2 regions of the Streptomyces subrutilus genome follow, and region 1 is predicted to be linked to the other one. Evidence: riboswitches for the same ligand, from Rfam matches in the RefSeq annotation. Region 1 holds a riboswitch; the other holds the start of a gene.

Region 1 (7,519 bases):
CTCGCCGCGCTTGACGTCGCTCAGCGCGCTGCGCAGCTTGCGGTGCAGCGCCTCGGCCTCCTTGCGGACCGCGTCCAGCTCCGCCCGCGTCTGGTCACCGCCGCTGCGCTGCGCCTCCCGCAGCTGGGCCAGCTCCTCGCGCAGCCGCTCCAGCTCCCGCCGGGTCTCCTCGTCCGCCCGCTCGGCGTCGGCGCGCTGCGCCTCCTCGCCCGCGGCGGCCACCAGCTTGACCCACCCGGCCGGCCGCAGCACGTAGGCCGCGGCCGCCACGTCCAGCGGGTCCGCGGCGGCGGGCGGCGCGCCCGACTCCAGGGCGCCGGCCAGGTCGCCCTGCGCCTCGCGCAGCCGCTCGGCCACCCGGCCGCGGAACACGGGGTCGGACTCGACCGCCGCGGCCATCGCGTTGCCCGCGAACTTGGCCCGCCGGGTCGGGGTGAACCGGGCGTACTGGCGCAGCTGCGCCGGGAGGTCCGCGACCGTCAGTCCGCCGAAGGCGTCCGAGACGAGCGCGACGACCCGGCGCCGCACGCCTTCCGGCAGCGGGCGGTCGAGCACCTCGGCGGCGCCGCCGGCCGCGTCGGCCGGTTCAGCGCCGCTTGCTGGCTCCACAATCCGTCACCCCTACCGTGATCTACCTGTGGACGCGCCTCCCTCAGGAGTCCGCGCCCGGCCTGTCCACGAGCTCGATCTGGTCCACCGCGTTGCACCAGCGGCAGCGGACCGACTCGATGGTCTCATTGACCACCTCGCGCTCCTCGACCTTCGGCTCCCCGGCGAGGTCCAGGTGGACGTACTCCACGACCTTCGACGAGCGCGTGACGTCGAATCGCGTGAGGTTGCCGCACAGGGTGCAGCGCCACCGGGTGGTGTCGGTCGGCAGGGGAACCGTCATCGGGCCGCTCTCTCCTTCGTAGCTGTTTCAATTAAAGCGGTCCGAGCGGCCCCGTGCTGCGGCCGCCGGAGCGCAGCTCGTAACCCTACGGCCTGCCACCGGCCCGGGAGGGCCCGCTTGCGTCATGCTCTGTCACATGATCGTAAGGTGGCGGGCCGTACGCGAGGCTGCCCGGGGACCGGTGGTCACCCACGCGCTGATCGCGGGCTGCGGTGTGGTGTTCGTGCTGAGCCCGGCATCCGGGCTGAACCCGGTCTACGGAACCGGCGACCGGCTGCTGGCGGCCGGCACGGCCTACTTCGAACGCTGGGGCGTGGTCCCGGACGAGCTCTTCACGGGCAGCGCCCGGGCCTGGCTGACGCCGCTCACCGCGCTCTTCGTCCACGGCAGCTGGCTGCACCTGCTGGGGAACATGCTCTTCCTGTACGTCTTCGGGGCGCTGGCGGAGGAGCGGATGGGCCGGGGGCCGTTCCTCGTCTTCTACCTGTGCACCGGGTACGCGGCCCTGGCGGCCTACGCGGCCGCCAACCACGACTCCGCCCAGACCCTGGTCGGCGCCTCCGGAGCCATCTCGGCGGTCCTGGGCGCGTTCCTCTACCTGCTCCCCCGGGCCCGGGTGACGAGCCTGTTCCCGTTCCTCTTCTTCCTGCCGCTGCGCTTCCCGGCGTGGATGGTGCTGCTCTTCTGGTTCGCCCTGCAGTGGGTGGCCGCGCAGCGCGCGGAGAGCGGCCCCGGGGTGGCCTACCTGGCGCACCTGGTGGGCTTCTCGCTCGGCTTCCTCTACGCGTGGGTGCGCTACCGGGGTGCGACTAGAGTGAGGCGACCAGCGACGGCCACCGAGGGAGACAGCCAGCCGTGATCACCGCGATCGTGCTCATCAAGACCAGCGTGGACCGCATCCCCGAGATCGCCGAGTCCATCGCCGCGCTGGACAGCGTCAGCGAGGTCTACTCGGTCACCGGCACGTACGACCTCATCGCGCTGGTCCGCGTGGCCCGGCACGAGAACCTGGCGGACATCATCCCGGGCCGCATCAGCAAGATCCCCGGCGTCGAGGCCACGGACACGCACGTCGCGTTCCGCACGTACTCCCAGCACGACCTGGAAGCGGCCTTCGCCATCGGCCTGGACGCCTGACCCCACCGCCGGCGCCTGGTCCGGCCCGCCGGCGGGCCGGACCGGTCAGACGGCCGGACCGTCAGACGGCCGGGACGCAGCGGCCCGCCTCCGTGCGGTACTGCCACTGCGCGCCGTCCGCGACGAGCTCCTTCACCGCGCGGACGAACCGCTCCACGTGCTCGTCGGGGGTGCCCGCGCCGAAGCTCACCCGGATGGCGTTCAGCGAGCGCTCGCCCGGCGCCGCCTCCGGCGCCCCGCACTCACCCGGCTCCTGCGGCTCGCTGCCGAGCAGGGTGCGCACCAGCGGGTGGGCGCAGAACAGCCCGTCGCGGACGCCGATCCCGTACTCGGCGGAGAGGGCGGCGGCGAAGTGCGAGCTGTTCCAGCCGTCCACCACGAACGAGATGACGCCGACGCGCGGCGCGTCGTCCCCGAAGAGGGACAGCACGCGGACCGCCGGGACCTCGGCCAGGCCCGCGCGGACCTTGGCGATGAGGTGGTGCTCACGGGCGACCAGGCTCTCGAACCCGGCCTCCGTCAGGGCCTTGCAGGCGGAGGCGATGGAGTAGACGCCGATCACGTTCGGGGAGCCGGCCTCGTGGCGGGCGGCGGTGGTGTGCCACTCCACGTCCACGCCGCCGTCCTCGCGCCGGGCCACCTTGCGGGAGGCGCCCCCGCCCGCCAGGTACGGCTCGGCCTCCTGGAGCCAGTCGGCCCGCCCGGCCAGGACGCCCGAGCCGAAGGGGGCGTAGAGCTTGTGGCCGGAGAAGGCCACCCAGTCCACGTCGAGCTCCTGCACCGAGACGGGGTGGTGCGGGGCCAGCTGGGCGGCGTCCAGCACGATCCGCGCACCGTGGGCGTGCGCGGCGGCGGCGAGCTCCTTGACCGGCCACAGCTCGCCGGTGACGTTGGAGGCGCCGGTGACGCAGACCAGGGCCGGGCCGTGGGGCTGGCGGTCGGCCAGCGCCCGCTCCAGCGTGGCGACGGCCTCGGCCGGGGTGCGCGGGGCGTTGAGGTAGGTGACCTCGGCGTCCACCCAGGGCAGCAGGGAGGCGTGGTGCTCGGTCTCGAAGACGAAGACCTGGCAGCCGGCCGGCAGGACGGCGGCGAGCAGGTTGAGCGAGTCGGTGGTGGACCGGGTGAAGACGACCTGGTCGGCGGGGCGGCAGTCGAGGAACTCGGCGACCGTGACCCGGCTCTGCTCGAACAGGTCGGTGGAGAGCTGCGAGAGGTAGCCGGCGCCGCGGTGCACGCTGCCGTAGTAGGGGGCGTAGGCGGCCACGTCGTCCCAGACCCGCTGGAGGGCGGGCGCGCTGGCCGCGTAGTCGAGGGCCGCGTAGGTGACCTCGCCGCCGGTGACGAGCGGGACGGTGACGTCCCGGCCGAGGACGGCCAGCGGCTCGGCACAGGCGGGGTCCGCGGCGGGGGCGACGGGAGCGGGCACGGCGGAGGTCTCGGCCGGAGCGGTGGCGGAGGCGGTGGCGGCGTTCAGGGATGCGGACATGGCGGAGTCTCCCGGCAGGCAGGGGTGAATGGCTTCGGTGCGCCCGTACGGGATGCGGCGCTGCGGCCGACCGGGGTACGGGAGGGTCCTCGGAAGGCGCACGGGCGCCGCGGGGGTACACGGAAGTGACCCTGTTCCGAGGGTGGAAGAAGGGGCGGAGTCGCCCTATCGCATTCGCTTGCTCACGAAAAACGCTCCTCGAGAGACCAGGACCCCTGGTGTCGAGGGATCCGCGCTTGCCGTAGACCTCGCTGCCTACGGCCTGGTCATCACCCGGGGCACCCCGCCACGGAAGGAGGGTTGCCGGACAGCAAGCCGGGGCCTAAACGCTGTCACTCGTGACCTGGGAAGCATCCTGCCACATGATCCGCCGCGCGCAAGACCCCGGTCCGCATGGTGGACCGGGGTCGTGGCGCGCAAGGGGCCGGCGCGGTTCAGGCGTTGCTGGCCGCCACCCACCGCTCCAGGGCCGCCAGGGCGGCGCCGGAGTCGACGGCCTGGGCCGCACGGGCGATGCCGGCCGCGAGCTGCTCCTCCAGCGTGCCCGTGCCCGGGTCCAGGGCCACCAGGGCGGCGGCCGAGTTCAGCAGGACGGCGTCGCGCACCGGGCCGCGCTCGCCGGCCAGCAGGCGGCGGGCGACGTCCGCGTTGTACGAGGCGTCCGCGCCGCGCAGTTCCGCCACGTCGACCAGCCCGATCCCCACGTCGCGCGGGTCGAAGGCCTGCTCGGCGACCTTCCCGTCCCGGACCCACCAGACGCGCGAGGTCGCGGTCGTGGTCAGCTCGTCGAGGCCGTCGTCGCCGCGGAAGACCAGCGCGGAGGAGCCGCGCTCGGCGAGCACCCCGGCGACGATGGGGGCCATCCGGGCGTCGGCCACGCCGGTGGCCTGGGCCCGCACCTTCGCCGGGTTGGTGAGCGGGCCGAGGAAGTTGAAGGTGGTGCGGATGCCCAGCTCCTTGCGGGCGGCCGCGACGTGCCGCAGCGCGGGATGGAACCTGACCGCGAAGCAGAAGGTGATCCCGGCCTCCTCCGCGACCTCGGCGACCCGCGCCGGCGTGAGGTCCAGGTTGACGCCGAGCTTCTCCAGGACGTCCGAGGCGCCGCTCGCGGAGGACGCGGCCCGGTTGCCGTGCTTGACGACCTTGGCGCCCGTCCCGGCCACCACGACGGCCGACATCGTGGAGATGTTCACCGTTTTGGCCCCGTCGCCGCCGGTGCCGACGATGTCCACGGTCCGGCCGGGCACCTCGATCAGGTTGGCGTGTTCGTACATGGTCCGCACCAGGCCGTTGATCTCGGCGACGGTCTCGCCCTTGGCCCGCAGGGCGACCGCGAAGCCGGCGATCTGGGCGTCCGTGGCCTCGCCGCGCATGATGCGGTCCATCGCCCAGGCCGTGTCGTCGGCGCGCAGGTCCTGGCCGGTCAGCAGTGCGTCGAGCACGCCCGGCCAGCCACGGGCCGCCGCGCTGTCGCCGCCTGCCGGGGTCACCACGTCCATGGTCCGCTCCTGCGCTAGTGGGCCGCTCCCGTATCCGCCGCCCACGTCGATTGGGGAAGGGGGCAAGCCTATCCAGCCCCGGTTACGGCAAAGAGCCCCGTCCGGACACTGGACGGGGCTCTCGCCGTGGCGACACCAGGACTGACCGGAATCAGCCCCTCAAACGGTCATGCGGTACCGCGGGAGGTCAGTGGTGGCCGTGGCCGCTCTGGATCTCCTTGTACTCCTCCACCGTGGGCTTCGGAATCTGGCTGTCCTCGGCGTAGTACCCCTTGCTGAGCTTGACGCGCAGCTTCTCCAGGGCGCCCACCTTGCGCTCGACACCGTTCTCGTCGACCGTGGGGCCGATCTCGGCCGGCTTGTACTGCTGGTGCGAGGTCAGCTTGTGCAGCTGGCCCTGCGAGAGCGGCTCGTGGATCTCGACGAACTCACCGTGCGGGAGGCGCTTGATGATGCCGGTCTCGCGACCGTGCAGCACCTTGTCGCGGTCCCGGCGCTGCAGGCCGAGGCAGAAGCGCTTCGTGATCACGAAGGCGATGACCGGGCCGACGAAGAAGCCGATCCGGGCGAACCAGGTGATCGAGTTGATCGACAGGTGGAAGTACTGCGCGAACATGTCGTTTCCACCGGCGATCAGCAGGATCACGTACCAGGTGATCCAGGCGACGCCGAAGGCCGTACGGGTCGGGACGTTGCGCGGACGGTCCAGGATGTGGTGCTCGCGGTTGTCCTTGGTGACCCAGGACTCGATGAACGGGTAGACCGCGATCGCCGCCAGGACCAGCGGGAAGATCACCAGCGGGACGAAGACGCCCAGGACCAGCGTGTGGCCCCACAGGTTGATCTCCCAGCCGGGCATGGCGCGGATCAGGCCCTCGGAGAAGCCCATGTACCAGTCGGGCTGCGCACCGGTGGACACGTGGTCCGGGCGGTACGGGCCGAGCGCCCAGATCGGGTTGATCGACGCGAGGCCCGCGATGGCCGCGATCACGCCGAAGACCAGGAAGAAGAAGCCTCCGGCCTTCGCCATGTAGACGGGCAGCAGCGGCATGCCGACGACGTTGTTGTTCGTCTTGCCGGGGCCCGCGAACTGGGTGTGCTTGTGGTAGAAGACCAGGATCAGGTGGGCTACCAGCAGGCCCATCATGATGCCGGGCAGCAGCAGGATGTGCACCGAGTAGAACCGCGCGACGAAGTCGCCGCCCGGGAACTCCCCGCCGAACAGGAACATCGACAGGTACGTGCCGACGACCGGGACGGACAGGATGGCGCCCTGCATGAAGCGGACGCCGGTGCCCGAGAGCAGGTCGTCCGGCAGCGAGTAGCCGGTGAAGCCGGTGAACATGCCGAGGACCAGCAGCAGGAAGCCGAAGACCCAGTTGATCTCGCGGGGCTTGCGGAACGCACCGGTGAAGAAGACGCGCATCATGTGCACGAGCATCGCCGCGACGAAGATCAGCGCGGCCCAGTGGTGGATCTGGCGGATCAGCAGGCCGCCGCGGACCTCGAAGCTGATGTTCAGCGTCGACGCGAAGGCCTCGGACATCATGACGCCCTGCATCGGGACGTACGAGCCGTGGTACTCCACCTCGTTCATGCTGGGGTGGAAGAACAGCGTCAGGTACACACCCGTGAGGATGATGATGATGAAGCTGTAGAGGCAGATCTCGCCCAGCATGAAGGACCAGTGGTCCGGGAAGATCTTGCGCATGTTGGCCTTGGCCAACCCGTAGATGCCCAGGCGGCCGTCCGCCCAGTCGGCTACGCGCTCGCCGGCGGGCGCTTTGCGCGCCGGCTTGGTGTCAGTGGCAGTGCTCATCCGCGCTCCCAGAATGCAGGACCGACGGGCTCTTCGAAGTCGCCGAGCGCTTCGAGGAAGCCTTCGTCATTCACGCCGATCCGCAGCTGCGGAAGCGCGTGACCGGCCGGGCCGAAGATGACACGGGCGCCGTCGGAGAGGTCGAAGGTGGACTGGTGGCACGGGCAGAGCACGTGGTGCGTCTGCTGCTCGTACAGGCTGATCGGGCAGCCGACGTGGGTGCAGATCTTCGAGTAGGCCACGATGCCCTCGTGGGACCACTCCAGCTCCTGCTTGTCCTTGATGTCGGCCGGCTGGAGCCGGACGATCATCAGGGCCGCCTTGGCGATCTGCGTCTGGAAGTCGTGCTGGCCCTCTTCCAGGCCTTCCGGCCGGACGAAGGTCAGCGAACCGACGATGACGTCCTCGGGACGCAGCGGCTCGTTGGTGTTGTCGTTGATGAGCAGCTTGCCCTTGGCCCACAGGGTCTTGCGCAGCTTGTCCTCGGGCAGCGGCCCGAGGTCGCGCATGATCACGACGGCGGAGAGCGGCAGCATGGCCAGCGCGCCCAGCATCGTGTTGCGGATCAGCGGGCGGCGGCCGATGCCGGACTCGCGCGCGCCGTCGGCGAAGTCCTGCAGGACCTGCGCCTTGACCTCCGGCGGGGCGGCGATCTCGTGGCGCTCGGCGGCGACCTCGACGTCGGA
Region 2 (7,519 bases), 1.2 Mb from region 1:
ATGACCCCCGTCCGCTACTACCAGCTGCTCAACGCCCTCATGGACGACCCCCGCGCCCTGGCCCACGCACCGGGCACGGTCAACCGCCTGCGGCGCATCCGCGAGGCCCAGCGCGCGCGCCGCTGACGTCCGCCGCCACCCGCGGGACCCGCACCGCGCCGTAGCCGTCGCCCGGCGGGGCCGTTAGGGTCGTTCCCATGGGGACCCGTCCGCACGACCTGCCGATACCCGTCACCGCCGCGGGACGCGAAGGGCTCGACGCCCTGCTGCGCGCACCCCGCCGCTCCGTGGTCGCCCTCGACTTCGACGGCACCCTCGCCGACATCGTCCCGGACCCCGACCAGGCCAGGGCCCACCCCGGAGCCGTGCCCGCGCTCGCCGCACTGGCCCCGGAGGTCGCCTCGGTCGCCGTGGTCACCGGCCGCCCGGCGGGCGTCGCCGTCCGCTACGGCGGCTTCGCCGGGGTCCCGGGCCTCGAACACCTGGTGGTCCTCGGCCACTACGGCGCAGAGCGCTGGGACGCCGTCACCGGAAGCGTCCACGCCCCCGCCGAGCACCCCGGGGTGGCCGCGCTGCGGGCCGAGCTGCCCGGGTTCCTGGAGTCGATCGGCGCCTGGCGCGGCACCTGGATCGAGGAGAAGGGGCGGGCGCTCGCCGTCCACACGCGACGCGCCGCCGACCCCGCGGCCGCCTTCGAGGCCCTGCGCGAACCGCTGGCCGAGCTCGCCGCACGGCACGGGCTGATGGTGGAACCGGGCCGCGCGGTCCTGGAGCTGCGGCCCCCGGGCATGGACAAGGGCGTCGCCCTGACCGGCTTCCTGGAGGAGGCCGGCGCCGAGGCGGTCCTCTACGCGGGCGACGACCTCGGCGACCTCGCGGCCTACTCCGCCGTGGAGAAGCGCCGGGCCGACGGCCTGCCGGGGCTGCTGGTGTGCAGCGGCTCCGCCGAGGTGCCGGAGCTCGCCGCGCGTGCCGACATCGTCCTGGCCGGGCCCGCGGAGGTCGTCGCCCTCCTGGCCGCCCTGGCCGCGGCCCTCCGGCCGGCCTGACCGCCCCCGGCCCCCACCGGGGCCTGGACGGGGCCCGTCAGGGGTGCAGGGCGTCCAGCTGGGCGCGGAACCAGCGGGCCGGGGGCAGGGCCGTGGCGGCCGCCGCCAGCCGCTTCGTGCGCTCCGCGCGCTCCGACGCGGGCATCGACAGGGCCTCGTGCAGGGCCCGCGCCGTCTGCGTGACGTCGAACGCGTTCACCGTCAGCGCGTCCTTCGCGAGCTCCTCGTACGCCCCCGCCCCGGTGGACAGCACCAGCGCGCAGCCCGCCTCGGAGACCACCGGGATCTCCTTCGCCACCAGGTTCATCCCGTCCCGCACCGGGTTCACCAGCGCCACGTCCGCCAGCCGGTACGCCGCCAGCGAGCGCGTGAAGTCGTCCTTCACCGACACCAGCACCGGCTCCCAGTCCTCCGTGCCGAACTCCGCGTTGATCTCCGCGGCCAGCTCGGCCACCGCCGCCGTGTACTCCCGGTAGACCTTCAGGTCCTGCCGCGAGGGGTACGCGGACGCCAGGTGCACCACCCGGCCCCGCCACTGCGGCCGGGTGGTGAGCAGCTCCCGGTAGGCCAGCAGCCCGCGCAGGATGTTCTTCGACAGCTCCGTGCGGTCCACCCGCACGATCGCCCTGCGGTCGCCGATCTCCGCCCGCAGCCCGGCCAGCCTGTCGTCGACCTCCGGCCGGTGCGCCAGCGCGCGCAGCTCGTCCGCGTCCACGCCCAGCGGGTACACCGCCACGTCGGTCCGGGTGTGCCGCACCGGGCCGGCCGGGCTCTTGCGCACGTACCGCCCGCCGTCCGCGCCCGCCGCGGAGCACGGCTCGGCGACGCCGTGCCCGTCGTCCCGGCGTGCGCCGGCCAGGAAGCTGTCCGCCCAGGCCGAGGTGTGGAAGCCCAGCCGGTCCGCCCCGAGCATCCCCCACACGAGCTGCCCGCGGACGTCGTCCGGGAGCATGTCCAGGAACTCGGGGGCCGCCCACGGCGTGTGCGTGAAGTGCCCGATCCGCAGGTCCGGCCGCAGCTCGCGCAGCTGTCCGGGCACCAGCGCCAGGTGGTAGTCCTGCACGAGGACGCGGGCGCCCTCGGCGGCCTCCTCGGCCAGGGCCCGGGCGAAGGCCAGGTTGTAGGCGACGTACGAGTCCCACCGGCGCCGGAACCGCGCGTCGAAGACCGGCTCGCGCGGGACGTCGTACAGGTGGTGGTGGGTGAACCAGAGCACCGAGTTCGCGATGCCGTTGTACGCGTCGTCGTACACGTCGGGATCGATGTCCAGCATCCGGACGCCCGGCTCCGAGACGCCCCGGCGCACCGCCTCCCGGTCCGCCTCCGACAGCGCCGCACAGATCCAGACCGCGTCCGGCTGCTCCGCGAGCGCCGAGGAGAGGCCGGAGACGAGACCGCCGCCGCCGCGCCGGGCGGTGAGGCCGCCGTCGTCGGCGAGCACGTACGAGAGGGGGCCGCGGTTGGCGGCGACGAGTACCTGAGAAGCCATGTCGCCAACCTAGCCCCGCCCGCACTCGCTCAAACGTGTGGACGGCTCACGCCACCCGGCGCACGGCGTACTCCTCGACCCCGGCCATCGGCGGCCGCTCCTCGGTGTCCACCGGGTACGTGCGCGGCACGAACCCGTCCGGACCGCGCTCGAACTGGGTGAGCTCCGGCCGCACCAGGTGCCCGCGCGAGAGCCGCACCTGGGCCGTCCGGTAGATCGCCGCCGCCATCCGGCCCAGTGCCTGGCCGTCCTGGTGGCGGTGGCGCCGTACACCCACGTCCACCTGGGCCAGCGCGTCCAGCCCGACCGTGTGCAGCGCGTCCACGAGCAGGCCCAGCTCCACGCCGTACCCGACGGGGAAGGGCAGCCGCTCCAGCAGCGAGCGGCGCACGGCGTACTCGCCGCCGAGCGGCTGCACGAAACCGGCCAGCTGCGGCCAGTGCAGGTTGAGCAGGGGCCGGGCCACCAGCTCGGTCACCCGGCCGCCCTGGCCGGCCGGGCGGCCCGCGTCCGGGCCGTCGAACTCCGGACCCAGCGGGCGGTCGTACATGGCCTTGACGAACTGCACGTCCGGGTCGGTCAGCAGCGGGCCGACGATGCCGGAGACGAAGGCGGAGGAGAAGTCCCGCAGGTCGGCGTCGACGAAGCAGACCACGTCCCCGCTGGTGGCGAGCAGCGAGCGCCACAGCACCTCGCCCTTGCCGGGCAGCGCCGGGACGCGCGGCAGGATCTCGTCGCGGTGCACGACCCGCGCCCCGGCCTTCGCCGCCACCTCCGCCGTACGATCACTCGAACCCGAGTCGACGACGAGCAGCTCGTCGACCAGCGGCAGCGGCGGCTCCTCGATCAGCTCCCGCCGGATCACCCCGACGATCTCCCCGACCGTCGCCTCCTCGTCGAGGGCGGGCAGCACCACGCTGACCGTGGTCCCGGCCGCCCGTTTCCGTTCGAGCAGCTGGTCGAGCGGTCGGTCGGCGGCGGCCCAGGAGCGGTCGCCCAGCCAGCGCTCCACCTCTTCCAGCACTCTCGGCACTCCCTGCTTCGTCCGTGGTTTGGACGGTTATGTGATCCATCTCGCGCTTCGGACGGCTGTCTCAACCCCCCGGGCCTTCGGTTACAGTCTTGAACAACGCGAAGGCCCACCGCATGCCGGGGGCCCCGCGCACAAACGCCCGGACGTGCCATGGAGCGCGCGGCCGGTGCCATACCGCTCATCCAGAGGGGCAGAGGGACACGGCCCGTTGAAGCCCCGGCAACCCTCCAGTCGGTTCTCGCGATGCGTTTCACGCACATTCCGCGAGGTCCCCGACTAGGGAAGGTGCCAATTCCGTCTCATGGCGAAGTGCGCCATGGGGAAGATGAGGAGAAAGGGCCTCGCCATCATGGCTGCACAGACTGATCCCACCTCTGTCGATCTCGGACCTGCCACCGGCCTTTCCTGTCGCGAGTGCGGTACCCGCTTCGAGCTCGGACCCGTCTTCGCGTGCGTCGAGTGCTTCGGACCGCTGGAAGTGGCCTACGACCTCCCCACCGGCGACCCCGAGGCGCTGCGCGCCGCGATCGAGGCCGGCCCGAACAACATCTGGCGCTACGCGCCGCTGCTGCCCGTCCCCGCCGACGTGGCCTCCAAGCCGAGCCTGAACCCCGGCTTCACCAAGCTGGTCGACGCGGCCAACCTGGCCAAGGAGCTCGGCGTCACCGGCAAGCTCTACGTCAAGGACGACTCCGGCAACCCGACGCACTCCTTCAAGGACCGCGTCGTGGCCATCGCCGTCGAGGCGGCCCGCGCCTTCGGCTTCACCACCCTGTCCTGCTCCTCCACCGGCAACCTGGCCGGGGCCGTCGGCGCCGCGGCCGCCCGGGCCGGCTTCCGCTCCTGCGTGTTCATCCCGCACGACCTGGAGCAGGGCAAGGTCGTCATGGCCGGGATCTACGGCGGCGACCTCGTCGGCATCGAGGGCAACTACGACGACGTCAACCGCTTCTGCTCCGAGCTCATCGGCGACCCGCTGGGCGAGGGCTGGGGCTTCGTCAACGTCAACCTGCGCCCGTACTACGGCGAGGGCTCCAAGACCCTGGCGTACGAGATCTGCGAGCAGCTCGGCTGGCAGCTGCCCGACCAGATCGTGATCCCGATCGCGTCCGGCTCGCAGCTGACGAAGATCGACAAGGGTCTGCAGGAGCTGATCAGGCTCGGCCTGGTCGAGGACCGGCCGTACAAGATCTTCGGCGCGCAGGCCGAGGGCTGCTCCCCGGTGTCGACCGCCTTCAAGGCCGGGCACGAGGTGGTCCGCCCGCAGAAGCCGAACACCATCGCCAAGTCGCTGGCCATCGGCAACCCGGCGGACGGCCCGTACGTCCTGGACATCGCGCGGCGCACCGGCGGCTTCGTCGAGGACGTCGACGACGAGCAGGTCGTCGAGGCCATCAAGCTCCTGGCGCAGACCGAGGGCATCTTCGCCGAGACCGCGGGCGGCGTGACCGTCGGCGTGACGAAGAAGCTGATCGAGAACGGGCAGCTCGACCCGACGCTCACCACGGTCGTCCTGAACACCGGCGACGGCCTCAAGACCCTGGAGGCGGTGGCCGCGGACAGCGGGCAGACCGCCACCATCCGCCCCAGCCTGGACGCCTTCCGCGCCGCCGGCCTGGCCTGACCCTCCCCGACCGACACCCGGAAAGGCGGTAGCGCCGTGAGCGTCAACGTCCGCATCCCCACCATCCTGCGCACCTACACCGGCGGCCGGGCGGAGGTCCCCGCCGAGGGCGCGACCCTGGCCGAGGTCATCGCGTCGCTGGAGGACAGCCACCCCGGCATCGCCGCGCGCGTCCTGGACGACGAGGGCAGGCTGCGCCGGTTCGTGAACGTCTACGTCAACGACGACGACGTGCGCTTCGAGGGCGGGCTGCAGGCGGCGACGCCCGACGGCGCCGGCGTCTCGATCATCCCGGCCGTCGCGGGCGGCTGATCGCCGCACGGTCGCAGCGCACGCACGCGATTGCCCTCTCCGCCCAAAAGCGGAGGGGGCAATTCTGCTTGATTGGGCGCGGTAAGGTTGGGGAAGTCCCCTCCGCTGGACTTGCCCGCCGCATATGAACGGGTCGCGCGAGGGTCGACATCGGGTCAATGTGCGGGTGCGGTATGGGGCTTTGGCGAGATATGCCGGGCCCGGGTTGCCCGAGAAGATGCCAAATTTTCACTCTTTTTCAATGTATCCGGGTGTCCAGAATTCTCGTCGGATTGACCTGTTGCAGACAGCACCGGCGCGGATACATTCAGCCTCGGTCGACGCGTTCCGACGCAAGTTCTGACCCGGGATCGCGAAGGGCGTTCCTGCGCAAGGGCCAGTAATAGGGGAGTTAGGCATGGCTCAGGGCACCGTCAAGTGGTTCAACGCGGAGAAGGGCTACGGCTTCATCGCGGTCGACGGTGGCGCGGATGTGTTCGTCCACTACAGCGCCATCCAGATGGACGGTTACCGCACCCTTGAAGAGGGTCAGCGGGTCGAATTCGAGATCTCGCAGGGCCAGAAGGGTCCGCAGGCGGACATGGTCAAGCTCGCCCTCGGCTAGTCCTGGCGCGATCGATCTCCGACGCGACAGCGGCGTCACCGGCACCACCGCACGAGGGGCCCACATCCTGGACACGGGATGCGGGCCCCTCGTGCGTCGTGGCCGATCGGGCCGTGCGGCGCCCGGGCGTTCGGCGGGTGTTGCCCGAAGCCGCTTGCACTCGGAGGGGTCGAGTGCTAATCATTGGCGTTAGCACTCTCCCGGTGAGAGTGCTACCAAAACGAGGACCGGGTCGGTGAGGCCCGCAGGGTCCGGCGGGAAGGAACCGCCGGGCACGCAGGCCGTCCGTCGCGGGCGCGGGCGCGGTCCGGAGCAATCCACCCCTGTCCGGGAGGACCACTTCAGATGGCCAAGATCATTGCGTTCGACGAGGAGGCCCGGCGCGGTCTCGAGCGTGGGATGAACCAGCTCGCCGACGCCGTCAAGGTCACCCTTGGCCCCAAGGGTCGCAACGTCGTCCTTGAGAAGAAGTGGGGCGCGCCCACGATCACCAACGACGGCGTCTCCATCGCCAAGGAGATCGAGCTCGAGGACCCGTACGAGAAGATCGGCGCCGAGCTGGTCAAGGAAGTCGCCAAGAAGACGGACGACGTCGCCGGCGACGGTACGACCACCGCCACCGTGCTCGCCCAGGCGCTGGTGCGCGAGGGCCTGCGCAACGTGGCCGCCGGTGCGAACCCGATGGCCCTCAAGCGCGGCATCGAGAAGGCCGTCGAGGCCGTCTCCGGCGCCCTGCTGGAGCAGGCGAAGGATGTCGAGACCAAGGAGCAGATCGCTTCGACGGCCTCCATCTCCGCCGCCGACACCCAGATCGGCGAGCTCATCGCCGAGGCGATGGACAAGGTCGGCAAGGAAGGCGTCATCACGGTCGAGGAGTCGCAGACCTTCGGCCTGGAGCTTGAGCTCACCGAGGGCATGCGCTTCGACAAGGGCTACATCTCGGCGTACTTCGCCACCGACATGGAGCGTATGGAGTCGGCTCTCGACGACCCGTACATCCTGATCGTCAACTCCAAGATCGGCTCGGTCAAGGACCTGCTGCCGCTCCTGGAGAAGGTCATGCAGTCCGGCAAGCCGCTGCTGATCATCGCCGAGGACGTCGAGGGCGAGGCCCTGTCGACCCTGGTCGTCAACAAGATCCGCGGCACCTTCAAGTCCGTCGCCGTCAAGGCCCCTGGCTTCGGCGACCGCCGCAAGGCCATGCTCGGCGACATCGCCATCCTCACCGGTGGCACGGTCATCTCCGAGGAGGTCGGCCTCAAGCTGGAGAACGCCGGTCTCGACCTGCTCGGCCGCGCCCGCAAGGTCGTCATCACCAAGGACGAGACGACCATCGTCGACGGTGCCGGTGACAGCGACCAGGTCCAGGGCCGCGTCAACCAGATCCGCGCCGAGATCGAGAACTCCG

Evidence for each region. Region 1 has a riboswitch for S-adenosylmethionine ahead of CP968_RS23895 (aminotransferase class V-fold PLP-dependent enzyme). Riboswitches for the same ligand answer to the same signal wherever they lie in the genome.
Region 2: linked by a shared signal. The riboswitch ahead of thrC (threonine synthase) and the one ahead of CP968_RS23895 (aminotransferase class V-fold PLP-dependent enzyme) in region 1 are both predicted to bind S-adenosylmethionine.

The regions. Positions count from the first base shown of each region.
Region 1 is NZ_CP023701.1:5,396,741-5,404,259, reverse strand. Features, by position in the region: gene CP968_RS23915 (NYN domain-containing protein) at 1-612, opposite strand, end outside; gene CP968_RS23910 (hypothetical protein) at 653-892, opposite strand; gene CP968_RS23905 (rhomboid family intramembrane serine protease) at 1,017-1,751, shown strand; gene CP968_RS23900 (Lrp/AsnC family transcriptional regulator) at 1,748-2,029, shown strand; gene CP968_RS23895 (aminotransferase class V-fold PLP-dependent enzyme) at 2,091-3,515, opposite strand; SAM riboswitch class IV at 3,743-3,859, opposite strand; gene trpD (anthranilate phosphoribosyltransferase) at 3,950-5,014, opposite strand; gene qcrB (cytochrome bc1 complex cytochrome b subunit) at 5,202-6,833, opposite strand; gene qcrA (cytochrome bc1 complex Rieske iron-sulfur subunit) at 6,830-7,519, opposite strand, start outside.
Region 2 is NZ_CP023701.1:4,223,613-4,231,131, forward strand. Features, by position in the region: gene CP968_RS18605 (DUF3263 domain-containing protein) at 1-126, shown strand, start outside; gene otsB (trehalose-phosphatase) at 198-1,049, shown strand; gene CP968_RS18615 (alpha,alpha-trehalose-phosphate synthase (UDP-forming)) at 1,087-2,538, opposite strand; gene CP968_RS18620 (glucosyl-3-phosphoglycerate synthase) at 2,585-3,562, opposite strand; SAM riboswitch class I at 3,747-3,903, shown strand; gene thrC (threonine synthase) at 3,897-5,195, shown strand; gene CP968_RS18630 (MoaD/ThiS family protein) at 5,232-5,507, shown strand; gene CP968_RS18635 (cold-shock protein) at 5,905-6,111, shown strand; gene groL (chaperonin GroEL) at 6,457-7,519, shown strand, end outside.